One region of the Candidatus Brocadia sinica JPN1 genome, then DNA from elsewhere that is predicted to be linked to it. Evidence: riboswitches for the same ligand, from Rfam matches in the RefSeq annotation. Region 1 holds a riboswitch; each other region holds the start of a gene.
What was found. Region 1 has a riboswitch for cyclic di-GMP ahead of BROSI_RS06725 (hypothetical protein). Riboswitches for the same ligand answer to the same signal wherever they lie in the genome.
Positions count from the first base shown of each region.

Region 2: linked by a shared signal. The riboswitch ahead of BROSI_RS08630 (radical SAM/SPASM domain-containing protein) and the one ahead of BROSI_RS06725 (hypothetical protein) in region 1 are both predicted to bind cyclic di-GMP.
Region 3: linked by a shared signal. The riboswitch ahead of BROSI_RS11950 (hypothetical protein) and the one ahead of BROSI_RS06725 (hypothetical protein) in region 1 are both predicted to bind cyclic di-GMP.
Region 4: linked by a shared signal. The riboswitch ahead of BROSI_RS08510 (sigma-54-dependent transcriptional regulator) and the one ahead of BROSI_RS06725 (hypothetical protein) in region 1 are both predicted to bind cyclic di-GMP.

Region 1 covers NZ_BAFN01000001.1:1,492,218-1,494,420, forward strand. Annotated here, with positions in the region: gene BROSI_RS06720 (hypothetical protein) at 1-723, opposite strand, end outside; gene BROSI_RS06725 (hypothetical protein) at 878-1,240, opposite strand; cyclic di-GMP riboswitch class I at 1,439-1,558, opposite strand; gene nadC (carboxylating nicotinate-nucleotide diphosphorylase) at 1,748-2,203, shown strand, end outside.
Region 2 covers NZ_BAFN01000001.1:1,936,917-1,939,119, reverse strand. Annotated here, with positions in the region: gene BROSI_RS08630 (radical SAM/SPASM domain-containing protein) at 1-751, opposite strand, end outside; cyclic di-GMP riboswitch class I at 841-952, opposite strand; gene BROSI_RS08625 (thermonuclease family protein) at 1,614-2,203, opposite strand, start outside.
Region 3 covers NZ_BAFN01000001.1:2,638,228-2,640,430, forward strand. Annotated here, with positions in the region: gene BROSI_RS11945 (LamG-like jellyroll fold domain-containing protein) at 1-105, shown strand, start outside; cyclic di-GMP riboswitch class I at 645-764, shown strand; gene BROSI_RS11950 (hypothetical protein) at 854-1,090, shown strand; gene BROSI_RS11955 (PKD domain-containing protein) at 1,087-2,203, shown strand, end outside.
Region 4 covers NZ_BAFN01000001.1:1,906,676-1,908,878, reverse strand. Annotated here, with positions in the region: gene BROSI_RS08510 (sigma-54-dependent transcriptional regulator) at 1-1,220, opposite strand, end outside; cyclic di-GMP riboswitch class I at 1,470-1,585, opposite strand; gene BROSI_RS08505 (zinc-dependent alcohol dehydrogenase family protein) at 1,709-2,203, opposite strand, start outside.

The DNA.
Region 1 (2,203 bases):
ATCCAACTGTCCCACCAATGAATCATCACCCTTCAAACCGGGTTTATGGTCGTGGGGAACGTTGACTCCGAATCTGTCTTCCAAGTACTGGAGACTGTTTGCAATCGACATGGGAAAGCACTGATTCTTGGCCGTTTGTACATTCACAGCGTTTGGCTGTGTGTGTTTCGTGTTTTTTCCTCTGGGTCTGAACTGTATCAGATTAGGTGGTGGTGCTTCGCCGATCACCGCAGTCTGAGAATCGCCAGCGCCTTCGGCGTTCCAAAGTGCAACCCCAACATCAAAGTCGCCTCTTTCACCGTCGGAAAAATCGTCTTGCGGACTAGAAGCAAACTCTATGTGAGCGCTTAGTTCACTAACATCCGTAGGGGTACTGAGACCAAGGCTGAAGTATGTTGTGACTGTACCGTAGTTCACGTCAACAGGTAGATTCTGAACAACCCATCCAGCATCGGAGAAGATATTGAGAAAGCCGCTGGATATATCAGTTGAAGAGGACAGAAGCTCTGGATTTGCACTGACGCGGCCCCAATCTGAATTTTCCTGGGTTACAGCAGAAAAGACGAAATCCACTTGCTCAAAGTTAACACCCTGTCCGGGCCCCACGGTAATGCCATCCGCATTAGCGAGGGTTACCGTGGTATTGGCGGTGAAGATCCAAAGTCCGATTAACACCGGTAATATCGTTGTGATCCTCTTTGTTACCGTGAACCTTTTTTTCATTGTCTGTTCCCTCCTTAACTAATTATGAGTGTCCTGCAAGGCTTGAAAAGCCTTGCAAATAGCCGTATTCCAGCCTTTTTTCATCTTTAAAATCCTCCTTACATCTGGTATACTATTGCTTAGCCACTTGGGTGGCCTGGTGCCACAGTAATCATCAATCATCGACAAACTCGCGAATCTGCGATCCGATTGCCGTGGTTATCCTTTTTGACTGCTCTGTATTGCCCGACACCTCGGCGAGCTGATATTGTGTTACCGCTCGATCAATTACCGCGCGCGAAAGGAACGCAGCATACCAGGGCTGCGGTCCTGGTCCATAGCGCCAGGGATCAGGGTGAGGGCTAGCTCCGGGTGGGAGTGGCTGCGGGTTCAGCAGCGCCCATGACAAGTCGCGGAGAGCTTGGGCAACCGGACCGATAGTACCATACTGCCCCCATGGATCATCGGGGTTTGGATAAGGCACGGCATCGAGCAAATTAACCAATGCGGTTTTCGTGAGAGTGATGTTTTCATTCATGGTTTGATTTCTCCGTTTGTTTTTCCTGCCGAACAGCATTACGTAGGTATACGAAAAGTTGCAACATAATACGGCTTAGTACCGATAATACGCTTAGTGGTAACTTGTTATAGCCCTATTTGGTCATATAACTAAACCCCTTTTTTTACCCGTTAAAATAAAAAAGCCTTACTGCAAAGATATTTTATGGAAAACATCTTCGGCAGTAAGGCTATCTTTTTCGCTAAAGGATAAGGCGCGTCTTTAACTACATCCTTGTACGTTGAAAGACCCTTTACTTTGCGTCCCCTGATTACTCAGGGTTTGCCCTTATCGTATGTTTTTGTTTATTCCTTCACTTTGTAAGACCAGCATTATCACATGCGATTCAAAATAACACGATATCGTTAGATGTCAAGAAAAAAATAATGATTGATATTGAGTTCTCTTTGAAACACTCATATAATAGAGATGAAACAAGGATTAACGAGGTGTTGACAGACAAAAAATAAAAGATGGGTAGTTGTCGTGAACAGAAAAAATAAAATTGAATGTGAGAAGATAGATGCCCTTATTCAACTTGCTATTCAGGAAGATATTTTTACCGGGGATATTACGACTGAAAATCTCATTCCGGAAAACTTGATTGTAGAAGGAGCATTTATAGCAAAAGAAAGCGGTGTTGTTGCCGGGTTGCCCGTTGTTGAACATTTTTTCTCTAAACTCGACAAGAACGTTTTTTTTAAACAATTGGTGAAGGAAGGAGTCTTCATTCATAAGGGTGAGACCATTGCTGTAGTAAATGGCAGATCGAAGGGTTTACTCTCTGGTGAGCGTATTGCCTTAAACTTTCTTCAGAGACTTTCTGGGATAGCAACTCTAACGGCGCAGTTTATTGAACGTATCAAACCTTTAAATACCTTCATAATGGATACGAGGAAGACCATTCCCGGATGGCGATATCTGGAAAAATATGCAGTGGCA
Region 2 (2,203 bases), 440 kb from region 1:
TGAAGGCGAACTCTCCGGTTCCCATTCTGCAGCGTTCAAGAGGTTTGTATCCTTCGCGCAAAATGGCGGCTATCTTGCTGTCAATTAAGCTGATAAAATGGGGTTTTTGCCGAAGATAATAATCAATATACTGTCTTGATATCTGACCATAAATTTCAGGAAGTAATTCAGCCTCTTTTTTCGACCAGGGCGCCGAAAAATCAGGATTTAAATAGATCCGCTTTAGTCCAAGGGAAGCAAGATATTCCACAACTTGAGGTAAATATTGAAAAGTCTCAGGATGATAAACCGCATTAACAAGAACGGAGGAGAGAACCTCTTTTGCGCGCTTTATCGTGTTCGTAACATCAATTGAACTTCCTTTACCATTTGAAAAGATCCTAAAAGTATCCTGTATAAATGGAGGACCGTCGCAACTTAAGCAGAATCCTATATTGTGTTCATTCAAAAAATCAGCTATTTCATCAGAAAAAATTGTCCCATTGGTTACAACAGTAAGCTCTACCAATGCATTTTTAAATGATGGATGATTTTCTATCAATTCAGTTATTTCTTTCATAAGCTCAAATTCAAGAAGCGGTTCGCCACCGAAGAAACCGATGTCAATCTTTTCTTCAGAAGGAGTATTTTTAAAGACGAAATCAATAATCTTTTTTGCGATGGTTAGGGACATCCTCGTGTCCCTTTTGTCGATGTAACAATATTGGCATCGCATATTACATTGTTGCGTAATACATAGTGTATATTTCATTGTAAATTCCCTTCCCTGTTACCAGGTAATTACACGTCATTCAAATGAAAATAAAAAAGCCTTACTGCAAAGATGTTCATTAAAACATCTTCGGCAGTAAGGCTGTCTCATAAGCAGTTTAAACTGTTTAAACCGCTTAAACGGCTAGCAAGACCCTTTACTTTGCGTCCCCAGATGACTCTGGGTTTGCCTTTATCGATATGTTTTAAAAATTACGTTACGTTATTGGACCACTCGACTATTGAAAAAATGACTTTTTCTGAAATATATTTTTGTTCATTTCAGTAAATCCAGCAAAGGCTGAATTTTATCTGCCATTTTAATGTAAACGCCCCGCACGTTAAGGCACTTTGCTTCCATCAAGGCTGACAGGGAAGGGCGCTATTGTAATTTGCTGAATCTATGCACAACTGAGGCGCAAATTCGATTCCATAGCAGATTGGTAAAAGTTTGCCTCCTCAATTTGCCAATAAATAAAGGGTTCTCGTCCCCATAGGGATCTTCATCCGTTCACTGCCAAATGAAAAGTGTAACAGGAAAATGTTACACTTTTTCAGATAACAAAAAGGCAACTGAATGCATAAATAAAACTGAAATGCCGGGAGGACTCATAAAATCAATGGACTAGCTATCACGGCAGAGAGTTCTCGAGAAGGGTTATACTGTTACACTTTTTGCAACATCTCTGTAACATCAATCTCTGAAATGTTACATCTTCCTGATTTCCCATGACATAAGCTTCTCTCTCTACCAACATCCGAATTTTTGTAATTCTGCATTCCCGGACCACCTGTTAAGATGGGTGACACTTTAGTCCTTTCTGCCGGTATTTCTCTCGTTAGGATTTATCTTTCTGGAGGGGCTAAAAAGGCTCCTCCTTAATTTGATCTACATCGTTTACAATTATTTCCGGTTGACCGTTATACAACTTAAACACACCCTTTACGAAAACAAAATTCTGTTTCATAAGCCCATTGGGAATATCCGAAGGGTCACCCAAATGCCGGATGCGAAGATAATTAATAATTTTGTCATGCCGGGGATTATTTTCAAATACGTATAAATAGAAATATTTTTGAAGCTTAACCGATAGCTCGATGGCCGTACCAGATCCTGCGCCTCTTATATTACTTATCTCACCAAAAACAACCCTCTCTTCCTCACTCCTTGCAGCAACCATCGCCTCCTCGTAATCCAGTCCATCAGGAAGGAATATAAGCCTTTTGTTATCCCTCTTTTCATCTCTGCCCGCCTGGATGTACCTTGCTCGTACCTCCCACCACATCTTAAGCAGGTGATAGGGTCGCGTGGCATCCCCCGCATGGGTTGCATCGTCCCAAATCCCCCTCCCTTCGAGCATGGCCTCCCTTTCGGCTTCCAGAAAAGCGTCATGGTAACCACGCGCATAGCCATACTTTTGAAAGTAAGGGCTGTATCCCCATCGAACCGCCT
Region 3 (2,203 bases), 1.1 Mb from region 1:
CGGGTGAATTCAGGCTATTTTAACGGCGTCATTGATAATGTCAGGCTTTATAAGTTGGAATTGACTGGTCTGGATGTGATGTATCTCTATAATAATGGGCTATGAGCCGCCTTGTAGGGTAGGCTCGCCTACCATTTATTTCGTATTAATGTAGCTTTTTGAAATCCTGCATGAATGGTATTTATTGTAGGGGCAGGTTTCAAGTCTGCCCCTATTACGGTATGTAAAACATTGTTATTGTTGGAATTTTTCAAAAAACTAAATTGTTACTTTATTTCAAATTTATGTGGGTGGAAGGGGGCAAAGGGTCACCGTCTTAAATGATAAATGAATTGAGTCTTCCTCAAGAAAAAAGTGTGACATGGCACATAAGTGTGAAGGCACACTTATGTGCCATGTCATACTTTTCCCCATCTTTCAGATATCCAATTCAATCTTTGTACTATGCATAAATATATAATAATATATTACTTCAGATTAATATAGCATAATAATTCTTTTGTCCTAATTATGGTACACTTTATGCTATTAACATTTTCTTAAGGTATTTTTCAAAGGCGTTGTTTAATCTGATCTATGATTTAAAATTTTATTTTTTATTTGACAGCGATTATAAAAACTATTAAATCCTCCTACAAAAAGGATAACGAAAAGGGCAAATCCTGAGTGATCAGGGGACGCAAAGTAACAGGGTCTTCAACAAAGTTGAGAGTAGAGAGTTAAGGGTTTAGTGTTATATTTTGGAAGACAGCCTTACTGCCGAAGATGTTTTGATGGACATTTTTGCAGTAAGGCTTTTTTGTTTTATGGATATAGAGAAACTTTGCCGGAAGCTCTGTCGAATACTTAGACAATGGGGTACACCTCACGAAAAGAGTATCCAAACGATGAAACTGTAATGTATGCAGAGATAGTAGACAGGACAGAAAAAAGTGCAAATGCATCTGCTTTAAGAGCAATTGCGATGGATGCTTTTATCAATGCGGCCAAGTTTTATAGTGTAAGAACTGCTAAATTGGCAGAAGTTACAGGTGTAGCTTTGAATAATGATAGTCACGGATACCTTAATAAATTCAAGGGGATAAAATGAAGAAAATAAATTACTGGTTTTTAAAATGGTTTTTATTGTTTATTGTAGTTGTAGGAATAAACCTTACAGGGAATTATATGCAAGTCACAGCTATGGAAGTTAGTCTGAGTATTGCGGAAATTGCACAAACTGCCGATCTTATTTGTATCGGTACAGTAGATCGTCAAATGTGCCAGTTTAACAATAAAGAATTTATTATTACTGAAGTGTATTTTACTGATATTGAAATTGTTCATGAAACAGAGCGTTCTAAGCAGAAAAAATTTTCTGAAATTCAGCTGTCATATGCAGGGGGGCAGGTTGGTGATAAAGGAATGCGTGTAAACGATGCGCCAATTTTGCAGGAGGGACATCGCTATCTTATGTTTCTACAAGACGATGGGAAGGTTTATATGAACCCTGTTGTAGGAGGAAGACAAGGTCTATTCGAAATAATACACGATATGGATTCCCAGAAGGAATATCTCTTAACTCCATCGAAGAAGGCCGTTGTTGGCATAAATACGGAAGGAATCAAGGTCAGTAGAAAACGTGTTTCGCATATTAAAAATGGTAGAATAATTGAAGAAGAACCAAAGGAACAAATATCTGAAAGGTTTAAGTCTCAATTACCGAGTCCTTCTAACCCAAACGATTCTGTTAGGCAATCGGATATCTTAAGTAAAAGAACCGATGATGAACTTCAGTTACTGAGTTTGAAAGAATTTGTTGACTTCATTAAGAATATCGCACTTAAGACACATCTGGGGAAAAAAAGGTTAAAAAGAGGTAGTCAGGGGCGATTTTATAGGAGACAAAATGGGAAAATGGAAGTCGAAGACTTTAAATCAATAGTTAGACAGAAGTTGCCGACTCTTGGTGAAAAAGGAAATAATACAACTATATTAGAAGTTACAGGCGAATCTGATAAACGTGCCAGGGTATATTCTGAAACTGTTCCGGTTCCTAAAGGGGGGACATTAGGTTATTGCGGCATTCAATCTTTGCCAATTGTTATGGAGCAGGTTCCTGAGGATTGGTTTTGTTACGATGACAATGAGTTTAGTGTGTCTATGTGGAATAATTTTATGGATATTTACAGAAAATATGCTGATGATGGGAATGACCGAGGGA
Region 4 (2,203 bases), 410 kb from region 1:
AGGTCCGGCTCGCTCCGGGGAAGATCTCGGGCTTCCCCGATCCTCCGGCGGAACTGCTCAGGCAGATCCGAAAGAGATATCTGCCGTGATGAGAGGTTAACAAAGGTAGCCTCTACAAGGTTCTTCAGTTCCCGAACGTTACCCGGCCAATCATAGCAGAGCAAATATTCCAGGGCATCTTTTGTGAGGCATTCAACCTCCCTCCCGAATCTGAGGTTTAATTCCCTGATGTAAAAACAGAGCAAGAGAGGAATGTCCTCCTTCCGGTTCCTTAACGGAGGCAGGTGGATTCTGGCCACATTGAGCCGAAAGTAAAGATCTTTTCTAAATTTACCTTCCTCCACCAATTGATCCAGGTCTCGATTGGTAGCAGCGACGAACCTGATGTCCAGGGGGATGCTTCCCTTACCTCCTATGCGCTGAACTTCCTTGCTTTCGATGGCTCTCAGGATCTTTGCCTGATGGTATAGGCTCATATCACCAATCTCATCGAAAAAAACGGTCCCTCCCTCGGCATGTTTCAGCTTACCCTCCTTTAAGGAATCTGCCCCCGTGAAGGCTCCTCTTTCATAACCAAACAGCTCACTTTCTAAAAGACTGTCAGGTATGGCGGTACAGTTAATACAGACAAAAGGTTTTTTACTCCTGGGGCTATTCCGGTGGATCAGTTCAGCCGCTAACTCCTTGCCGGTACCCGTCTCTCCGGTAATAAGGACGTTGGTATCAGTCGATGCGGCCTTCCCGATGTATGTCTTTATCTCCCGTATCTGCACATTCTCACCTATCATCTTTTGACTATCAATGAGGCAAGGCGGTGTTACTCCGTGTTCTCTAGACGACTCCCGGAGAAAGAAGCCCGAGAGACATCGTTTGACACTCGCCATTAGTTCCTCGAACGAAAAGGGTTGTTTAAAATAATCGTTGATTCCTGCCTTGAGTGCGGCGATGGCCTGATCCTCAGAGCTGTGTGCTGCAATCATGATAAGTGGAATATTACAGCCAGACTGCCGGATTTGTTGTGCCACACCCAATCCATCCCGGGTATCACCCGGAGAAGACCCCACAATGACGAGATCCGGGCTATTATTTTGAAAGGATCGGAGGGCATCTCCTTTGTCTGATGTTTCGATGACCTCAAATCCATTGCCAAACAATAGCATTTTCAATTTTTTGTTCAGGACATCATTTCTTTCCGCAAGCAAGATTTTCGGCTTCTTCACTGATCACCCCTCTTTCCACCAAATCCACCAGGCAAAATATCATCGAATAGTTTCAGAGTTACTGAAGTCGCTGGAAACGATTTATTATAAACGCCAAAAGAACATTGTCATTGCAAGGGCAGCAGCCCGAAACAATCCCCCAAATCCGTATTAGTCAGTCGGTTTACCCGAGAGAAACAAAACATATCAATTCCTCCATTACCAACAAAAAAGACAGCCTTACTGCAAAGATATTCATGGTAAAACATCTTCGGCAGTAAGGCTGTCTTTTTTTCCTGGCAAGGCGTCCCTTTAACTACATCCTTGTATGTTAAAGACCCTTTACTTTGCGTCCCCTGATCGCTCAGGGTTTGCCTTTATCGTAATGTATTTTTATATATTAGCTTAGTTACACGTTATATGGCAAGAAAAATACCAAAAAACACCGACAAAATAAACGTTTTTCCTGATTGAGATTATAGCAAAAAAATGGATGAAATGATTCGCCTTTAATCAATCCTTAAAACCTTTGCGCCCCGAATTTTCCCCTCTTTAAGTTCGACCAATGCCTTGTTTGCTTCTTTCAAGGCAAATTCCTGGACTTCCGGTTTAATAGGAATTTCGGCCGCCAGACTCAAAAATTCGTTGACGTCACTCCTGCTTACATTAGCAACACTCTTTATTTCTTTTTCCAGCCAGAGATGTGTGGAGTACTTTAATTTCAGGAGACTTTCCTTGTCCACTTCTTCCTTCCGAATAGCATTTATTACCAGCCTCCCGCCTCTTTCCAGATTCCCCAATGCTTCTACTATTGGTTTCCATACCGGCGTGGTGTCAATGATACAGTCCAGTTTCCCAGGTGATTCCTCTTCGATATCACCTGCCCAAACGGCCCCAAGTTCCTTGGCAAACGTTCTTTCCCTTTCACTTCTGGCAAATACGAAAACTTTCGAGTTTGGATATTTATACCTTGCCATTTTCATAACAAGATGAGCCGATGCCCC